Regions from separate parts of the Streptomyces sp. NPDC058257 genome, predicted to be linked through region 2. Evidence: riboswitches for the same ligand, from Rfam matches in the RefSeq annotation. Region 2 holds a riboswitch; the other holds the start of a gene.
What was found. A riboswitch is a leader RNA that binds a small molecule or an ion and turns the genes downstream of it on or off. The one in region 2 is predicted to bind glycine.
Positions count from the first base shown of each region.

Region 1: another riboswitch for glycine. It lies ahead of gcvT (glycine cleavage system aminomethyltransferase GcvT); the one in region 2 lies ahead of gcvP (aminomethyl-transferring glycine dehydrogenase).

Region 1 covers NZ_JBHVXJ010000011.1:270,512-280,753, forward strand. The annotation lists gene ACFVXC_RS26075 (ABC transporter permease) at 1-499, opposite strand, end outside; gene ACFVXC_RS26080 (ABC transporter substrate-binding protein) at 671-2,440, opposite strand; gene ACFVXC_RS26085 (ABC transporter permease) at 2,542-3,546, opposite strand; gene ACFVXC_RS26090 (enhanced serine sensitivity protein SseB C-terminal domain-containing protein) at 3,955-4,728, opposite strand; gene ACFVXC_RS26095 (enhanced serine sensitivity protein SseB) at 4,965-5,768, opposite strand; gene ACFVXC_RS26100 (AAA family ATPase) at 5,829-6,503, opposite strand; glycine riboswitch at 6,687-6,792, shown strand; gene gcvT (glycine cleavage system aminomethyltransferase GcvT) at 6,958-8,091, shown strand; gene gcvH (glycine cleavage system protein GcvH) at 8,192-8,569, shown strand; gene glyA (serine hydroxymethyltransferase) at 8,590-9,852, shown strand; gene ACFVXC_RS26120 (L-serine ammonia-lyase) at 10,013-10,242, shown strand, end outside.
Region 2 covers NZ_JBHVXJ010000005.1:11,329-21,570, reverse strand. The annotation lists gene ACFVXC_RS14835 (substrate-binding domain-containing protein) at 1-1,718, shown strand, start outside; gene ACFVXC_RS14830 (glutamate--cysteine ligase) at 1,753-3,270, opposite strand; gene ACFVXC_RS14825 (hypothetical protein) at 3,757-4,341, shown strand; gene ACFVXC_RS14820 (DUF5999 family protein) at 4,647-4,853, shown strand; gene gcvP (aminomethyl-transferring glycine dehydrogenase) at 4,963-7,848, opposite strand; glycine riboswitch at 8,046-8,143, opposite strand; gene ACFVXC_RS14810 (PRC-barrel domain-containing protein) at 8,288-8,668, shown strand; gene ACFVXC_RS14805 (DNA polymerase IV) at 8,709-10,181, opposite strand.

The DNA of each region.
Region 1 (10,242 bases), on a different contig from region 2:
CTGTGAAGAAGATCGGCAGCGAGACGCCGCCGAGGGCGGTGATCATCGCGGAACGGTCCCAGATGGTGCCGCGCTTGAGCGCGGAGAGCACACCGGTGGCGACACCGGCGACGAGCCACAGCACACAGGCACCGGCGGCGAGCGCCGCGGTGACGGGCAGGGCGTCCTTGAGGGTCTCCCAGACGGGCGCCTCGGTACGGAAGGAGTATCCGAAGCAGGGGGCCGGGCAGTGGGTCACGTCGGGCCCGTTGGCGTAGTCACGCCCCATCGGGATGCCCTTGACGAAGTCCCAGAACTGGACGAGCAGAGGGTCGTCAAGACCCAGCTTGATCCGGATGCCCGCGAGCTGCTCGGCTCCGGACGACTTACCGGCGAAGAGGACGGCGATGTCCTGTCCCGCCCACTTGGGCAACATGAAGAAGACGGTGAAGGTCGCGAGCAGTACGACCAGCACCATGACGACAACGGCGATCAGGCGCCGGATGAGATAAGCAAGCACTGTGCGCGGCCCGGCGGTGGCCGGGACTCCCTTGTGAGGAGTCCCGGCCACCGCCCGGGGCCATCACCTGCCCTTCGGACTGGCGGGATTCGGCGGTAGGACGGCCTTTACGGGGACTGCTGAACTGCTGACTGCTTACTGCTTACTGCTTACTGCTGAACTGCGTTGCTGCTACTTTCCGCCGTTCACACCGAGCGAGACGTAGTCGTAGCGACCGCTGTACGCGGCGGACGAGTAGACGTTGCTCGCCCGCGACGAACGCCAGCTGATGTTCTTCTCGTAGATGAAGGGCATCCAGTACGCCTTGTCCACGATCTCGTGCGCCAGGTCGGTGTAGATCTGACCGGCCTTGTTCGGGTCGACCGTGGCGATCGCGTCGTCGAAGTACTTGTCGATCTTCGGCTCGTCGATCTGCGACTCGTTGTAGTTGCCGTTCTCGTTGATGAAACGGCTGTCGAACAGCGGCTGGGCGTAGCCCTGGCCGGTCGGGAAGTCCGGACCCCAGCCGGCCATCGTCATGCCGATGCCGCGCTTCTTCACGACCGAGGGAGAGCCGGTGATGCTGGAGGAGTCGGCGCCGTCGATCTGGTCGACCTCGGCGTTGATGTTGACCTTCTTCAGCTGCTCCTGGAGCGCCGTGGCGGCGTCCACCTCACCCGGCTGGTTGGTGCGCGCCGAGATCTTGGTCGAGAAGCCACCGGGCTTGCCGCAGTCCTTGAGCTGGGCCTTCGCCTTGGTGACGTCGGGCTTGCCCTTGCGCTTCAGGATCCCGTAGGGGTCGTAGTCGTCGTGACCCTTGATCGACTTCGGGAAGACGTTCGCGGCGATCTCACCGGCGGCGACCGGGCCACCACGGGTCTTCTGCAGGCTCGCGAAGTCCGTGGCGTAGAAGACGGCCTTGCGGCAGGCCTCGTTGTCGAACGGCTTCGTCTTGGTCACAAGGGCGACGTAACGGACGAAGTCCGTCTGCATGTTGTCGACGTTGTCCTTGTGGTCCTGAATGGCGGTGGTACGACCCGACTGGGTCATGCCGGTGCCATTCATGTCGATGTCGTAGTCACCTTCCATCAGGCGCTTGTCGTTCTCTTCGAGGTTCGCCGAGATGGTGACCGAGATCTTGTCCGGCAGGGCGGGACGGACCGGGTCGGACGACTTCTTCCAGTTCTTGTTGCGGACCAGCGTGATGCTCTTGCCGGCGCTGTAGTTCTGGAACTTGTACGGACCCGAGGAGAACGGGCGCTGGGTGTACTTGGCGCCGGTGTCCTCGGACTGCTTGACCGGGCTGCCCGACGGCATCGCGAGCATCTGCTCGAAGTCGCCGTTCTTCTTGGGCAGCTTGAAGATGATGGTGTTGTCGTCCGGCGTCTCGACCGCCTTCAGACCGAGCTTGTCCTTCGCCTTGTCCTCCCAGGGGCCCTTGTACTCGCCCTTGGGGTCAAGCGTGGACTTCAGGTAGCCGGGACCACCGGTGATGATCTTGGTGGCCCAGATGCGCTCGATGCCGTACTTGATGTCCTTGGAGGTCAGCTTCGAGCCGTCCTCCCAGGTGAGGCCGTCACGCAGCTTGTACGTGTAGGTCTTGCCGTCGTCGCTGATCTTCGCCGTGGACTCGGCGAGGTCGGGGACGAGCTTGTTGGACGCGGCGCCCGGCTTGGTGTCGTACGTGATCAGCGTGCGGGTGTAGTACCGCATGAAGTCCCACGTCATGCCGTAGTACGCGCGCTGCGGGTCGGCCGAGTCCAGGTCCTGCTTGGCGATGAACTTGAGCGTTCCGCCCTTCTTCGCCGACTTGTTCGCGACCTTGCCGATGGCCGCGTTGTAGCCCGCGCCCTTGCTGTCGCCGTCATCGCTGCCGCCGCCGCACGCCGTGGTGGTCACCAGCGCCGCTACGACGAGGGCCGCACCGGCGGTCAATCGTCGCTTAGAGGAACCTGTGGGCATTTCTCGCATCCTCCGAGATTCGCGGTCCTTGGCCTTGACTGCCTTAAGAACCATGGGAAAAGCCACCTGACGCTGCGGCAGGGGCAAGCCGGTTGGGGCTGTTAACGGGTTCCCTTGGGGTCCAGGGCATCGCGAAGCCCGTCACCGAAGAGGTTGAAGGCAAGCACGGTCACGAAGATCGCCAGGCCGGGGAAGACCATGAACATCGGGTCATGCTCGTACGTCGCCAGGGCGTCCCGGAGCATGCCGCCCCAGGAGGCCGTCGGCGGGCGCACACCTGCGCCGAGGAAGCTGAGCGCCGCTTCGGTGAGGATGTTGGTGGGGATCATGAGCGTCGCGTAGACGGTGATCGGAGCGACCAGGTTCGGCAGCAGCTCACGGAAGAGGATGTGCCGTTGACCGCCGCCGAGGCTGCGGGCCGCTTCCACGTACTCGCGTTCGCGCAGCGAGAGGGTCTGGCCTCGGACGATGCGTCCGACGTAGGGCCAGCCGAAGAAGCCGATCACCAGGATCAGCACCGCGATGCGGACGCCGCTGCCGGTGAGCCCGAGCAGGTCGTCGGGGAGCACCGAGACCAGGGAGATCACGAAGAGCAGCTGCGGGAAGGCGAGCAGCACGTCCATGACCCGGCTGATCAGCGCGTCGATCCAGCCGCCGAAGTAACCGGCGATGATGCCGAAGAAGGTGCCGAGCGCCACGGCCACCACGGCGGCGAGGAAGGCCACCAGGAGGGAGATGCGGGCGCCGTAGACGATCCGGCTGAAGACGTCGCGGCCCTTGTTCGGCTCGACTCCGAAGAGGAAGTCCCAACTCATGCCGCCGAACGCGCCCTTGGGCAGGTTCGTGAGGTCTTCGAGCTCGTCCTGGTGGAACTCGTTGGGCGGGTGGCCCAGCAGGGAGACGATCAGAGGCGCGAAGACGGCGACAAAGACCAGGACGAGCACGGTGATGCCGCCGGCCAGAGCGACCTTGTCCCGCTTCAAGCGGTTCCAGGCGATCTGCTTGAGGGACCGCCCCTCGACCTTCTTCACCCCTGCATCAGCTGCGGGAGCGACGTCCGCCGTCGGGTCCGCGTCCGCAGGTGTGTCATGCAATGGTGCCGTCATCGTGGCAGGGACCCCTCTCAACCGGTGGTGACCGGCCCGCACTTGCCGCTGTAGCGACGTGATCTGTCCGTCGTGCACAGGGGCGAGGCGCCCCACTTGCGGGAGTCTTCATCGGGGTTGCGATCTGTTACCAGACTTGACGGGGAATGGATGCTCAACCGTGATGCTGTTTGAGGTGTTCCGTTATCCGGACGCACGTGAACGAGGGGCGAACACGGGGCAGTTGGGCGGCAAAGGGCCACGAGGGGCTAAAGGGGCCCTCCACCATCAGAACGGACATTGTGACTGTCGGGGCAGGTATACGAGCCGTGATGGCCGGTTCAGGGCGTCTTCAGCGGCGCGTCGATGCGGATCGCGCACCTCACCCACACCGCATCCGCACCACATCCGCACCGATTCAGTACCGATTCAGTACTGTGCGGGATATCCGTATCCGCCCGCGGGCGCCGGGGCCGGCTGGGCCTCACGGTCGTAGAAGGGCCTGGCGTTGGCGCGCAGCCACAGGGCCACCGGGTCGTACCCGTCGGACATCGCGACCGTCGAGACGGGCAGCCCCTCGGGGACGGAGGCGATCGACTGCTGCATCATCGCGCGCACCCCGTCCACCGACGACGGCGACGTGTCGTACACATCGAGGCCGATGGCCAGATACGGCGCACCGAGCGCGGGCTGCACCCAGGCACGGCGCAGCGAGCGGACCGCGGGGGTGCGGTGGGCGTTCTGTGTGAGCACGGCGTAGAACTGCGGGATCTCGATGGCCGGCTCGGTGAGCCTGAGCGGGCCCGCGGGCAGCAGGTCGAGGCCGGAGGCGATGCGCCGCAGGTCGAGCCAGGGGATGCCGACGCCGCCGCCGGGGGCGTGCGGGTTGAGCCAGAGGCCGTAGTGGTCGGGGTAGAGGGTGCGGGAGATGTCGAGGCCGCTGACCACCTCGTACGAACGGTTCCAGCCACTCGCGGAGAGCTCCTGGGCGGAGGTCACGCACGGCGCGTACCCCAGGCCCTCGACCTCCATGTTCCCGTACTGCGCGTCGGGGGATCCGGCCTGGCCGTGCCAGAGCAGCATCCACACCTGGTCGGCGGCGAGCGCCCGCAGGAGCGCCTCGTAGGCGTCATAACGCCCTGGCGTCACCTGGCGCAGCATGTGCTCGACCTGCCCGGCAGCAGCCGTGCCCGACGCACTCACCCTTAACCGCCCCTTCGCGATGACCCGCTGACCCGCCGAGCCACTGACCCGCTGAGCCTGGAACCTGATGAACCTGATGAACCTGATGAACCTGCCGTGACCTGAGCCGAGCCGGTCGGTGGCCCCGGGCCGAATCGGCGGGGCCGTGCCCCGCCCGGGCCATGAAACCAGCTTAAGCGGCGATCCTGACACCGACTTGACGTACGGCACCCTCACACACGTACCTGCACATGTCCTTACACATGTCCGTGCTCGTGCCCCGGTGTCCGGCCGAAGAAGGGCCGGACCCGCTCGCGCATCCAGTCGCCGACCGGGTCCTGGGCGACATCGAGCAGCACCAGGTTCACCGGCCAGACCACCGGGGCGTGGCCGAGAGCCCGGCCCACGGCCTCCATCGGCAGGTCGCGCGCGTCGCCCTCCCAGGAGGTCAGTTCGACGCCGATGAACAGCGTGGGCTCCTCGCCCTCGACGCTCGCCAGGCAGCGGCGGGCGTTCAGGACGACCCCGGTGGCCTCGAACTCGCGGGCGGCGGCGGACAGGAAGTCCACCGGGTCCTGCTGCCAGTCCGGTTCGAAGAGACGCACACGGCCGCCGGTCGCGGGGCCGTCGAGCGGGGTGCGCCCGGCCCGGCAGAGTTCGGCGACGGCGGGCGGCGGCAGCGGGACCCCGACCGTGCCGTCCGGGTTGACCGCGATGCCCATCTGCGGGGGAAGTCCGCGCGCGAACTCCACGGCGGGCGCCACGGTGCAGCCCATCCGGCCGCCGGTGACCTGCTGGAACTGCTGCTCGGAGCTGAAGACGGGGACGAAGGCCTGGCCGTCGATCTCCAGCGTGGGCAGGTCGAGAGTGCCGCTGTCGGGGCCGCCGCCGCTCGGCAGCGGGACCCAGACGTGGCTGCGGCCGAGCACCTCGACGATGCGGGCCCCCGCGGACGTCCGGGGCGCCCCCGGCGTGCCGAGCGATGCCGCGAGCACCTCTTCGAGTTCGTTGCCCGGCCATCCTCCGTACGGATGTGCGTGCGCCTGCGCCGGAATATCCATCTGCCCAACCCCTGCCCTGTCCCGCTCTGCCTGCGGCACGACCCTAACGCGACGGGCCGCTCAGCCTCCGAAGCCGATCCCGCGCAGGATGCTCGCGGCTGTCCGGTCGAGCAGGATCGCGGAGCCGCAGCCGCGCGGCAGATCGCCCCGCTCGGCGGCGCCGACCAGGCGGCCGACGGTCCTGCGGTGCCGCGCGAAGGCGTACCGCGACACGCCGCGCCCGCGCGAGAGCTGCCCCTCTATGGCGGTGTCCGGCGGCACGTCGAGCAGCAGCAGATGCAGCGTCGTGCCGCGCCGCCCCGCCTCGCGGGCCAGCCAGCTGCGCACCCATGTCTGGGTGCCGCAGTCGTGCACCACGATGCCCTCGCCGGAGCGCAGGGCGGCGCGCAGCCCCGCGTAGTGCGCGAGGCGGACCAGGGGGCGGTAGACGGCGTACGGCAGCAGGGCCGGCATGCGCAGGGCCCAGCGGTCGCGGGTGTCCTGCGAGTCGATGCGCGGGCCCGCGACGGCTCTGCGCATCAGCGTGGACTTGCCGCTGCCCGGAAGACCGGAGACGACGATCAGGTCGCCCGCGCCGAACGTGAGGCGGTGCGGGCTGTGGCCGGACCGCTGCCTCAGGTCGCGGACGACGACCGCAGGCAGGGCGCCGCAGCTCTCCCTGGTGGGGGCGGCGGCCTGTTTGGGCAGGGCCACCCCCGTGTTGGTCGCGTAGACACTGGTCCTGCGCACCGTGATCGGCCTCCCCTAGCGGTCACGTAACTGCTTCCCGCAGCTTCCCCGGCAAGTGTAAAGAGAAGGTAATGCGGCACAACAGCGCCCGGGGCCCGGGGTTTCCCCCGGAATAGCACAGCTGGACTGGCACTGCCCCGTGACGCGGGCCCGTGCAATGATGTGCGCGCAAACTCCATACAGGCCGCTTGAATCCGCGCGGGAGAGTTCCCGGTCGCCGTCGCAGGACGCACCGGGGCGCCGAAGGAGCAAGTCCCTCCCTTGAATCTCTCAGGCCCCGTACCGCGCGGGCGAGGCACATCTGAAAAGCGGGTCGCCCCGGCGGCTCCACCCAAGGTGCAAGTCATGACCCCCTGATACAGACGTATGACGTATACGGACGGGTCGTGGTGAACCTCTCAGGTTCCGATGACAGATGGGGAGGATCGACCTCGCCCGTCATGCCCTGGGAGTTCCCCGTATGAGTACCGTCCCCCGTCTGACCGCCCTCGATGCCGTGCATCGCGCGCTCGGCGCGACCATGACCGACTTCGCGGGCTGGGACATGCCGCTGCGCTACGGCAGCGAGCGCGACGAGCACATCGCCGTCCGCACCAAGGCCGGTCTCTTCGATCTCTCCCACATGGGCGAGATCACGGTCACCGGACCGCAGGCCGTGGACTTCCTGAACTTCGCACTCGTCGGCAACATCGGCTCCATCGGTGTCGGCCGCGCCCGCTACACGATGATCTGCGCCGAGGACGGCGGGATCCTGGACGACCTGATCGTCTACCGTCTGGGCGAGGCCGACGCCCCTGAGTACATGGTCGTCGCCAACGCCTCGAACGCGCAGACCGTGCTCGACGCGCTCACCGCCCGCGCCGACGGCTTCGACGCCGAGGTCCGCGACGACCGCGACGCGTACGCGCTGCTCGCCGTCCAGGGGCCCGAGTCCCCCGGCATCCTGAAGTCACTCACGGACGCGGACCTGGCGGGGCTGAAGTACTACGCGGGCCTGCCGGGCACCGTCGCGGGCGTGCCCGCCCTGATCGCCCGCACCGGCTACACCGGCGAGGACGGCTTCGAGCTCTTCGTCTCGCCCGGTGACGCCGAGAAGCTCTGGAACGCGCTCATGGAGGCCGGCGAGCACGTCGGTCTGGTCCCGGCCGGGCTCTCCTGCCGCGACACGCTCCGTCTTGAGGCGGGCATGCCGCTGTACGGGCACGAGCTGACGGCGGAGCTGACTCCGTTCGACGCGGGCCTGGGCCGGGTCGTGAAGTTCGAGAAGACCTCGCAGTCCGACACCTTCGTGGGGCGCTCGGCGCTCGCGGCCGCCGCCGAGCGCGCCGAGACCGCTCCCCCGCGGAAGCTGGTGGGCCTGATCGCCTCAGGCCGCCGCGTTCCGCGCGCGGGCTTCGACGTGGTCGCCGACGGCAAGGTCATCGGCGAGGTCACCTCCGGGGCGCCGTCCCCGACGCTGGGCAAGCCGATCGCCATCGCGTACGTCGACGTGGCGCACTCGGCCCCCGGAACCACCGGTGTCGGCGTCGACATCCGGGGCACGCACGAGCCGTACGAGGTCGTGGCGCTGCCCTTCTACAAGCGCCAGAAGTGACGTTTCCGCCGCTGCTCCGCCTCTGTGGTAAGCCGGAAGTGACCCCACGCACATCAGTCCCGTTCCGCAGCACCCACCCGCGTACAGGAGAATTCAGGTCATGAGCAACCCCCAGCAGCTGCGTTACAGCAAGGAGCACGAGTGGCTTTCGGCCACCGAGGACGGTGTGGCGACGATCGGCATCACGGAGTTCGCGGCCAACGCGCTCGGTGACGTCGTATACGCCCAGCTCCCTGAGGTCGGCGAGGCCGTGACCGCGGGCGAGACCTGCGGCGAGCTCGAGTCGACGAAGTCCGTCAGCGACCTGTACTCCCCCGTGACCGGTGAGGTCACCGAGGCGAACCAGGACGTCGTGGACGACCCGTCGCTGGTGAACTCCGCTCCGTTCGAGGGCGGCTGGCTGTTCAAGGTACGGATCACGGATGAGCCGAAGGACCTGCTCTCCGCGGCCGAATACACCGAGCTCGCAGGCAACTAAAGACCCTTAGGGACCACCTGATGTCGCTTCTCAACACCCCTCTCCACGAGCTGGACCCGGACGTCGCCGCCGCCGTCGACGCCGAGCTCCACCGTCAGCAGTCCACCCTGGAAATGATCGCCTCGGAGAACTTCGCTCCGGTCGCCGTCATGGAGGCCCAGGGCACGGTCCTCACCAACAAGTACGCCGAGGGCTACCCCGGCCGCCGCTACTACGGCGGCTGTGAGCACGTCGACGTCGCCGAGCAGATCGCGATCGACCGGCTCAAGGACCTGTTCGGCGCCGAGTACGCCAACGTCCAGCCCCACTCCGGCGCCTCCGCCAACCAGGCCGCCCTCTTCGCGATCGCCAAGCCCGGCGACACGATCCTCGGCCTGGACCTGGCGCACGGCGGCCACCTCACCCACGGCATGCGCCTGAACTTCTCCGGCAAGCAGTTCAACGTGGTCCCGTACCACGTCGACGAGGCCGGTCTGATCGACATGGCCGAGGTCGAGCGCCTGGCCAAGGAGAGCAGCCCGAAGGTGATCATCGCGGGCTGGTCCGCCTACCCGCGTCAGCTGGACTTCGCCGAGTTCCGCCGGATCGCCGACGAGGTCGGCGCGTACCTGTGGGTCGACATGGCGCACTTCGCCGGGCTCGTCGCCGCGGGCCTTCACCCCAACCCGGTGCCGTTCGCGGACGTGGTCACCTCCACCACGCACAAGACGCTCGGCGGCCCGCGCGGCGGCATCATCCTTGCCCGCAGCAAGGAGTTCGCGAAGAAGCTGAACTCCGCGGTCTTCCCGGGCTTCCAGGGCGGCCCCCTGGAGCACGTGATCGCGGCCAAGGCCGTCTCCTTCAAGATCGCGGCCTCCGAGGAGTTCAAGGAGCGCCAGCAGCGCACCCTGGACGGCGCCCGCATCCTGGCCGAGCGCCTGGTTCAGGACGACGCGAAGGCCGTCGGTGTCGACGTCCTGTCCGGCGGCACGGACGTGCACCTGGTCCTGGTGGACCTGCGCGACTCCGAGCTCGACGGCCAGCAGGCCGAGGACCGCCTCCACGAGGTCGGCATCACGGTCAACCGCAACGCGGTCCCGAACGACCCGCGCCCCCCGATGGTCACCTCGGGCCTGCGGATCGGTACGCCCGCGCTCGCGACCCGCGGCTTCCAGGAGGACGACTTCCGTGAGGTCGCCGACATCATCGCCGAGGCGCTGAAGCCGGGCGACGTCGACACGGAGTCGCTCAAGGCCCGCGTCTCCGCCTTGGCGGAAAAGCACCCGCTGTACCCCAACCTGTAGCATTTTCGTACGCTTTCCTTCGTACGAATCTTCGGGGCACCGCGCACACTGGATGTGAACACAGTGAGCGCGGTGCCCCGGTTCGTGCCCCGGCTCACGCCTTGCTCTCTGCACCACCCCGGCAGACAACGGCGTCTACCAACCACCATTGGAGTTTCTCGTGGCCCTCTCGGTCTTCGACCTGTTCTCGGTCGGCATCGGCCCGTCCAGCTCCCACACGGTCGGCCCCATGCGCGCCGCACGCATCTTCGCGAGCCGCCTCAAGAACGAGGGCCTGATGGCCCACACCACCGCCATACGGGCCGAGCTCTACGGCTCGCTCGGCGCGACGGGCCACGGCCACGGCACCCCCAAGGCGGTCCTGCTCGGCCTGGAGGGCGAGTCCCCGCG
Region 2 (10,242 bases):
CGCGCACCCGTGGCCGCACCGTGGCCATCACGACGGCGCTCGTCCTGACGGTCGCGGCGGGCACGGCGTTCGCCGTCCGCAGCGACCTCCTCGACTTCGGCGGCTCGTGCGGCGACGACGCGGTGCGCCTCGACGTCGCCGCCGCCCCCGACATCGCCCCCGCGCTGCGCGCGGCCGCCGACGACGCGCGCGAGAAGGAGGTCACGTCCGACGGGTCGTGCATCGACGTACGGGTCACCGCCCGCGATTCGTACAAGGTCGCCGACGAGCTGCGGACGGGCAAGAGCCATCCGGACTACGACGTATGGGTGCCGGACTCCGAACTGTGGCTGCAACGCGTCGGCCTGGGCGGCAAGCGCGACAAGGTGACGCCCGCGGGGAACATAGCCTCCTCGCCGGTTGGCATGGCCATGATTCCCTCCGCCGCCGAGACCCTGGGCTGGCCGAAAAAGACGTACAGCTGGCCGAAGTTGACCGGCGCGGCGGTCAAGGGCGACAAGCTGCGGCTCGGCGCCGCCGATCCCGCGCGCAGCGCGACCGGCCTGCTCGCGCTCGCCAAGCTCAGCGCGTCGGCGAAGAAATCGGGCGGCAAGGACGGCGACACCGAGGCCGCCGCGATGGCCAAGGCCCTATCCGCACGCACATCCGACAGCGACAGCCAGCTCCTTGAGACCCTGGCCCGTGATTCCTCCGGCACCGAACAGGGCAACCCGCGCCGCAACCAGGCGCTGATCCTCTCCGAGCAGGCCGCGTTCGAGCACAACGCGTCGGCCGGCGAGGAGAACGGCCTCGACATGTTCTATCCAAAGGACGGCTCACCGCGCCTCGACTACCCGTACACGCTGGTCCAGGAGGACGAGCTGTCCACGGACCAGAGCCGGGCCGCCCTGCGCTTCATGACGCTGTTCAGCGACGACGGGGGGCGCGCGATCCTGGAGAGGCACGGCTTCAGGACCGGCACCGATGCCCCCTCCACGCGACTCGTCACGGCGGCCGGCGGACGCACCCCCCAGCCGTACGCCGACGAGGCGAGCGAGCCTCCCACCGAGAAGGAGCTCCAGGAGACGCTCGGCATGTGGACGATCACCGTCCAGAGCGCCAGGATCAGCACGGTCGTCGACGTCTCGGCCTCCATGGGCGAGTACGTGCCGGGCCGCGACCGGTCCCGGATGGAGGTCACCAAGTCCTCGCTGCTCCAGGCGCTCGCCGGGTTCACCGACGAGGACGAGATCGGCCTCTGGGAGTTCGCCACGCTCCTGGACGGCGAACGCGACTACCGCAAGCTCGTGCCGACCCAGCGGCTCGGCGACCGCAAGGGCGACGGCACCCAGCGGGACAAGGTCTCCAAGGCCTTCAGCGACCTGGCGCCCATCCCGGGCGGGGCGACCGGCCTGTACGACACCACACTGGCGGCGTACAAGGAGGCCACGTCCAGCTACGCGAGCGAAAAGTTCAACGCCCTGGTGGTGCTCACGGACGGCGCGAACCAGGATCCCGGCTCCCTCTCGCGCAGCAACCTCATCGCGCAGCTGGAGAACCTCTCCGACCCCAAGCACCCGGTGCCGCTCATCGCGATCGCGGTCGGCCCGGACGCGGACAAGGAGGAGGTCGTGCAGATCGCGGAGGCGACCGGCGGCTCGGGTCACCAGGTCGACGACCCGGCGCAGATCCACGCGGTCATCCTCAAGGCCATCATGGAGGCGGGCAGCCACGGCTGAGCCCGCCCCCCGGCGCCACCTCAGCCGCTCGCCCTCAGCTCAGGACAGCGGGTTCGGGCAGCCCCACCGGCCAGGTGTGCACCGGCTCCCCCGCGTGCATCAGCTCGGCATAGCGCCGGGTGGTCGCGGCGAGCGCGGCCTCGCGTCCGAGCCCGGTCTCCAGGGCCTGGTGGTACGTCGCCGCCTGCCAGGACGCCCCGTTCACCCGCCGCCTGCACCGCTCCTCGATGATGCCGAGATAGAAGTCCCGGTCGGCGGGCTCGACACCCCACGCGTCGAGCCCCGCCGCGGCGAGCGGCAACAGCTCGTCGCGTACGAGGGCTACCGCCGGCACCTCCACGAGCCCCCCGTACCGGCCGCGCCGCGGCCACCGCAGCCGGGCCTCGATGCCGTCGCGGCACGCGGTGTCGAAGTTGCGGGCCGCTTCCTCGAAGGGCAGCCGGGTCCACACGGGCCGGGACTCCTCGGCGAGGGCGCGTACGACGCCGTAGTAGAAGGCGGCGTTCGCGACGACGTCGGTGACGGTGGGGCCCGCGGGCAGGACGCGGTTCTCCACGCGCAGGTGCGGGACGCCGTCCGCGATGCCGTACACGGGGCGGTTCCAGCGGTACACGGTGCCGTTGTGCAGGACGAGTTCGCCCAGGTGCGGTACCCGGCCGTCCGCGAGCACCTCCAGCGGGTTCTCGTCGTCGACGAGCGGAAGCAGCGCGGGGAAGTAGCGCAGGTTCTCCTCGAAGAGCTCGTACACGTCGCTGATCCAGCGCTCCCCGAACCAGGTCCGCGGACGTACGCCCTGCGCCTGGAGCTCGGGCGGGCGGGTGTCGGTGGACTGCAGGAACAGCGGCGGGCGGGACTCGCGCCACAGCTCACGCCCGAACAGGAACGGCGCGTTGGCGCCGACGGCGATCTGCGCCGCGGCGACGGCCTGCGCCGCGTTCCACACGTCGGCGAACCTGCCCGGCGTGACCTGGAGGTGCAACTGCACCGATGTGCACGCCGCTTCGGGTGCGATCGACGCGGAGGTGCAGGTCAGCCGTTCGACGCCCTGGATGTCCAGGACGAACTCCTCGCCGCGGGCCGCCACGATCTGGTCGTTGAGCAGTGCGTAGCGGTCCACGTCGGAGAGGTTTCCCGAGACCAGGTCGTGGTGCGCGAGTGTCGGCAGAATGCCGATCATCACGATGCCGGCGTTCACCTCGTTCGCTTTTCGGTGGGCATAGGCGAGGCCGGTGCGCAGCTCCTCGGCGAGACGGTCGAGAACCCGTCCGCCCAAACGATGCGGAGCGATATTGACTTCAAGATTGAACATTCCGAGTTCCGTCTGGAAGTCACGGCTCGCGATGCGTTCGAGAACTTCGGCATTCAGCATTCTCGGCATCCCGTCGGGCCCCGCGAGATTCAGTTCGATCTCCACACCCATCAGGTTCTTGGGCCGATCGAACCGCTCCTCTTCCAACAGCCTCCGCAGTCCCGTCAGACACTCCTTGAGCTTGCTCCGGTACCGGCGCCGCTCGGCCAGGTCAAACGTTCCTGCTACGACCTTCTCCCCCATCGAAGCGTCCCCTCCTCTGATGGGCAGCCAATGATCCGGCCGCTGCGTCTCGGTGGATGATGCCCTGCAATGTGATCGATAACGCCCCGCACAGTCCTCCGGAGCAGTAGGCTCTTCGCCGTGTCCGCACGACCCATTCACCAATAATGATGTTCACCGGCAGAATCCGCTCGCCGAGTCATGGTGAAAAACGCCGATGAGATTCGGCCGTCCGCTCCCCCGAAGGGAGTCGAGGTCAAACGTCTGGGCTCATCCGGAATCGGGTTAAAGCCCGCAAAATAGCGACCGGATAACGCCTTGCGGACAATATCAGGTGCGGTTAGCTGAATCACGACCAGAACACGTGTCGTATAAACTTCGCGAACGAGGCAGAGAGTTGGCGCTCGCGGTCCCCTGCCCCCGCCCCCCTCTGCCCCCGGAGCAGACAGCGACGTCCGCACCTGTCCTCGTTCCACCGTGCCTGTCGAATGAGAGAGGCGACCCATCATGCCGCTGCAAGTCCCCCCGGCTCCCGCGCCCGCCCTGCGCAGCGTCCTCGCGGCACTCGGTTCACCCACCGCCGTACACGAAGCCCGCACTCCGTCCCTGCGCGCCGCCCAGGGACCGGTGAGCCCCGAACTCCCTTTGCCCGTACACGTCCTGGACCGGATCATCCCGTCGAGCCCATCCCCCACCCGTCTCGCGGGGTGGCGTTTCCTGATCCGCTGCGGCGAGCGCGCCGTCGCCGCGGCGGACACGATGCTGACGCCTGACGGGTGGACCTTCTCCCACTTCTTCGAGGGCCCGTACATCGCGGCCACCGAACGCGCCCTGCGTCATGCCGAAGCGATGCAGATGTCCTATCAGCCACGACTGTTGTCCATACCCGAGCTCTACATGCTCACACTCTGGCTGCACGGCGACTGCACGGCGGACGGCGCGAGCGGCGGCCTCGCGCCCTCCGACATCCTCGTTCCGCTCGCACCCGCGCCTCCCGGCATCGCGGCGCACCGCCCACACCGCGCCGCGGAGCTGCTCAAGGTTCTCACCCACCGCATGACCCCGGCACCGCTGCTCACCTCGCCCGCCTGACCTCGCCGTACGCACCGAGCCCCGCCGCCGTTCCCGGCCGCGGGGCTCGGTGCGTCCTGGGCCCATACGGACTAGCCCGGTATGACCACCCCGAACCACCCGAGAAGACAGCGCAGTTGGGCTGAACCGTCCGGGCGGGTGATACGTCATTAAGCAGTAAGAAGCGCTGCCGCTAAATCCCTGCGGATTGACGTCCGTAGGGCAACACTGGGATCGGACCGACATAACGGGGGGCGGCCATGAACACCGCATCGAGCCGCAAGGCAGACGTCACAGCCATCACACCGCAGCGAAAGAACCCTTCCATGTGCCAGCATCAACCACCCTGCCCGACAGCTGACTCCGCAGACCGGGAGGCCGCGCTCCTCACGGCGAGCCACCCGGAGCAGGGCTGGAGCCTGCTGTGCAACGGCGTTCTCCTCTTCGAGGACACTGGCGAGCTGCTGCCGGACGGCCAGATCATCGCCCCGCACCGCCCACTGGGCACGGACGAGATCATGACCGCCGCCTGACGCGGCAGCATCACGGCAGCACGCGGCAGCACCACGGCACGGACAACAAAGGGGCCGACCCGGAGCAACAACCTCCGGACCGGCCCCCACGCATGTTCTGGACGCGATATCAGTCCTCGTACGCGTCCAGCGGCGGGCAGGAGCAGACCAGATTCCGGTCGCCGTACGCCTGGTCGATGCGGCGCACCGGCGGCCAGTACTTGTCCGCGGCCACGACGCCGGCCGGGAAGACGGCCTCCTCGCGGCTGTACGCGTGCTCCCACTCACCGCCGAGCGCGGCAGCGGTGTGCGGCGCGTTCCGCAGCGGGTTGTCCTCGGCGGTCCACTCTCCGCCGACCTTCTCGATCTCCGCGCGAATGGCGATCATCGCTTCGCAGAACCGGTCGATCTCGACCAGGTCCTCGCTCTCGGTCGGCTCGATCATCAGCGTCCCCGCGACCGGGAACGACATGGTCGGCGCGTGGAAGCCGTAGTCGATGAGCCGCTTGGCGATGTCGTCGACGCTGACACCGGTCGCCTTGCTCAGCGGGCGCAGATCGATGATGCACTCGTGCGCGACCAGGCCGCCGGGACCGGTGTAGAGCACCGGGTAGTGCGGTTCGAGGCGCTTGGCGATGTAGTTCGCGGAGAGCACCGCGACCTGCGTGGCGCGCTTGAGGCCCTCGCCGCCCATGAGGCGTACGTACGCCCAGGAGATCGGCAGGATTCCGGCGGAGCCCCACGGCGCGGCGGAGATCGGCCCGACGCCCGTCTCGGGACCGGCGGCGGGCTGCAGCGGGTGGTTGGGCAGGTACGGCGCGAGGTGCTCGCGCACTCCGACCGGGCCGACGCCGGGGCCACCGCCGCCGTGCGGGATGCAGAAGGTCTTGTGCAGATTCAGGTGCGAGACGTCGCCGCCGAACTTGCCGGGCTGGGCGAGGCCCACCAGGGCGTTCAGGTTCGCCCCGTCGACGTACACCTGGCCGCCCGCCTCGTGCACGGAGGCGCAGATATCGGCGACGTGCTCCTCGAACACACCGTGCGTCGACGGGTAGGTGATCATGAGCACGGACAGCTCGTCACGGTGCTTCTCGATCTTGGCGCGCAGATCCTCGACGTCGATCTCGCCGTCGTCGCTGGTCTTCACGACGACGACCTTCATGCCGGCCATCACGGCGCTCGCGGCGTTGGTGCCGTGCGCGGAGGACGGGATGAGGCAGACGGTGCGCTGGTCGTCGCCGTTGGCACGGTGGTAGCCCCGTACGGCGAGCAGCCCGGCGAGCTCGCCCTGCGAACCGGCGTTGGGCTGCAGCGAGACCTTGTCGTACCCGGTGACCTCGGCGAGCCGCTCCTCCAGCTCACGGATGAGCGTGAGATAACCCTGCGCCTGCTGGGCGGGCGCGAAGGGGTGCAGCTGACCGAACTCGGGCCAGGTGACCGGCTCCATCTCCGTGGTCGCGTTGAGCTTCATGGTGCAGGAGCCCAGCGGGATCATGCCGCGGTCGAGCGCGTAGTCGCGGTCGGCCAGCTTGCGCAGGTAGCGCAGCATGGCGGTCTCGGAGCGGTACTGGTGGAAGACGGGGTGCGTGAGGTACTCGTCCTCGCGCAGCAGACCGGCCGGGAGCGTGTCCTCGGTCTCCGCGTCGAGCGCCTCGACGTCCGCCTCCACCTTGAACGCGGTCCAGATCGCGGTGAGTTGCTTGCGCGTGGTGGTCTCGTCACAGGCCAGGGAGACGTGGTCGGCGTCGATCTGGTGGATGTTGACGCCGCCCTCGCGGGCCGCGGAGACGAGTTCCTCGGCCCTGCCGGGCACCCGCACGGTCAGGGTGTCGAAGTACGCGCCGTGCACGACCTCGACGCCGCCCGCGGTGAGCCCCGCCGCGAGCACGGTCGCGTAGCGGTGCGTACGGCGCGCGATGGCCTTGAGTCCCTCGGGCCCGTGGTAGACCGCGTACATTCCGGCCATCACCGCGAGCAGCACCTGAGCGGTACAGATGTTGCTGGTGGCCTTCTCGCGACGGATGTGCTGCTCACGGGTCTGCAGCGCGAGCCGGTAGGCCTTGTTGCCGTCCGCGTCCACGGAGACGCCGACGAGCCGCCCCGGCAGGTTGCGCGCGAACTTCTCGCGCACCGCCATGTAACCGGCGTGCGGGCCGCCGAAGCCCATCGGCACACCGAAGCGCTGTGTGGTGCCGACGGCGATGTCGGCGCCGAGCTCACCGGGCGAGGTGAGCAGCGTCAGAGCCAGCAGGTCGGCGGCGACGGAGACGATGGCCCCGATCTCGTGCGCCTGCTCGATGAGGGGCTTCATGTCGCGCACGGCACCGGAGGCGCCCGGGTACTGGATCAGTACGCCGACGACACCGCGCTCGGCGACCTCGGCCGGGATGCCCTCGCTCAGATCGGCGACCACGACCTCGACACCGGCCGGCTCGGCGCGGGTCTGTATGACGGCGATGGTCTGCGGCAGCGTGTCGGCGTCGACGAGGAAGACACCGTCCTTGACCTTGCCCACGCGCCTCGACAGGGCCATGGCCTCGGCGGCGGCGGTCCCCTCGTCGAGCAGCGAGGCACCGGAGGTGGGCAGCCCGGTGAGCTCGGCGACGACGGTCTGGAAGTTCAGCAGGGCCTCGAGGCGCCCCTGGGAGATCTCCGGCTGGTAGGGCGTGTACGCGGTGTACCAGGCCGGGTTCTCCATGACGTTCCGCAGGATCACCGGCGGCGTGAAGGTCCCGTAGTAGCCAAGCCCGATCATGGGATCAAGAACCTGGTTACGGTCCGCGAGGGAACGCAGCTCGGCCAGGACCTCGGCCTCGGTGCGCGCTCCGGGCAGGTTCAGCGCCTCGGCGTTCTTGATCACATCCGGTACGGCGGCGGCGGTCAGCTCGTCGAGCGAGCCGTATCCGACCTGCGCGAGCATCTTGGCCCGTGCTTCCGCATCGGGGCCGATGTGCCGCTGCTCGAAGGGAATGCCCTGTTCGAGCTGGGAAAGCGGGATGCGAGGGGTGGCGGTCATTGCGGAGGCCTCCTGGTCTGACGCGACCTGCGAGGGGCACCACGGCGCGGGTACCCGGACGGCCTCCCCCTCTGTCATCTCAACCTGAGAGTTTCACCGGTCCGCGCCCCCATGAGGGAGCTGTCCCGGCTTTCACCGTCGGTGAGGAAGGGATTCGAACGTGCCCGCCCGACGCCCGCCCTACTTTCCAGAGTGACCTCGTCCGTGCGGTACAGGGGCCTGAGAGATTCCGGGGAGGAGTTGCTCCTTCGGCGCCCCCGGTGTCTCCACCGGAGAGCTCTCCCGCACGGGGTCAGCAGCCATGCGCCAGCCTACCAGCGAGGACTGCGGGCGATCCCTCGAGTGGCCGCCTGCCCCGAAGTGCTCTTTCGTAGTGATTACGAACGAACAAGGATGAGTCGTGCCCCACTTCGACAAGCCTCGACCAGTTGGAGGGCCCGTGCAGACCGACATCGATCCGCGCAACCTGATCGGCCGGAAGGCGTTCGACCGGAACGGGGCCAAGATCGGCACGATCGACGAGGTCTATCTCGACGACGCCACCGGCGCCCCGGAGTGGGCGGCCATACGCACGGGTCTGTTCAGCAGGGACGCGTTCGTGCCCCTGGAACCCAGCGAGGTCACGCGCGAGGGCACCCTGCGCATCCCCTTCGAGCGCTCCCTGATCAAGGACGCCCCCGATTTCGGCGTGGGCCGCCATCTCTCCCCCGAACAGGAACTGCAGCTCTACCACCACTACGGCCTGGACATCGCGCCCCCGCAGGCGCCGCCACCACCGGACCAGGACTTCGGCACCATCGCGGGCCAGGAAGCGCCCTGACCCTCATCGGTCACCCCGGCGACTCACGCACGTACGGGCATCACGGCTCCGGCTCGGGCTCCGGCTCCGGCTCCGGCTCCTCAGGAGCGGTCACCAACGGCAGGGGCTCCGCGGGCTCCAGCTCCGGATCATCCGTCCTGAACGTCCGCACCCGTCCCGGCGCCGACGATTCCGGCGTCTCGAAGCGGACCGTCACCCGCCCCAGACCACTCCCCTGCACCCACCCGTGCCCGAACTCGGCATGCCGCACATCGTGCCCGGCAGCCCACCGCCGCTCGGTCGCCGCCACTGACACGACGGGTACGACCGGGGACACGGCCGGCACCTCCACCGCGTCACCCACGGCCTGTGCCGCCGCCACCCCAGCCGGCTCCCCCTCTGCCTCCCCCTCTGCCTCCCTCCCCGCCTCCAGGGCCTCGGCCGCCTCAGCCGCCTCAGCGGCCTGCGCCTGCGCGAAGAGGTCCTCCTGCGTGTAGTCGGCAAGCCCCGTGACCCCCACCCCGAGGAGCCGCACGCCTCCGGTGGTGTCCACGGCCTCAAGCAGCCGCGCCGCCGCCTCCCGCACCACCCCGGGGTCGTCCGTCGGCCCGCGCAGCGTCTCGGAGCGCGTCAGCGTCGAGAAGTCGAACCGCCGCACCTTCAACACGATGGTCCGCCCCGAGTGCCCGGCAGCCCGCAGCCGCTCCACACACCGGTCCGCCAGCCGCGCCACCTCGCCCCTGACCCGTACCCGGTCATGGATGTCCACGTCGTACGTGTCCTCGACGCTGACCGACTTGGATTCCCGCTCCGCCACCACGGGCCGCTCGTCCCGGGCAAGGGCCATCGCGTACAGCGCGCTCCCGTGCGACTTCCCGAGGAGCCGTACGAGCTCGTCCTCACCCGCCTCGGCGATCTCCCCCACCGTCGTGATGCCCCCGCGCCGCAGGTGGTCCCCGGTGGCGGGACCGACACCGGGCAGGGTCCGCACCGACATCGGCCCGAGCAGCTCCCGCTCGGTGCCCGGCACTATCAGCCGCAGACCGTCCGGCTTGGCCTCCTCCGAGGCGATCTTCGCCAGCATCTTGGACGCGGCGAGCCCGACCGAACCCGCGAGCCCGGTCACCGCCTTGATGTCCGCGCGCAGCCGCTCGCCCACGGCAAGGGCCGACTCCTGGTCGTCGGCCACGCCGCCCGCCTCCAGATCGACGAACGCCTCGTCCAGACTGAGCGGCTCCACCAGCGGCGACAGCTCCCGAAGGAGCGACATCACCTGGTCACTGATCCCGCGGTAGAGCCCGAAGCGCGGGACCAGATAGGCGGCATTGGGCGCCAGGCGACGCGCCTGCCCCATGGGCATGGCCGAGTGCACGCCGAACTTACGCGCTTCGTACGAGGCGGTGGCCACCACACCCCGGGGTCCGAGGCCGCCCACCACCACGGCTTTCCCGCGCAGACTCGGCTTCGCGGCCTGCTCGGCAGACGCGTAGAAGGCATCCATGTCGAGATGCAGGATCGTGGGCGCGGTTCTCACACCCCTGATGCTGCCCTACGCCACTGACAACGCCCCGAGAACGCCACCCCGGCCCCCGAAC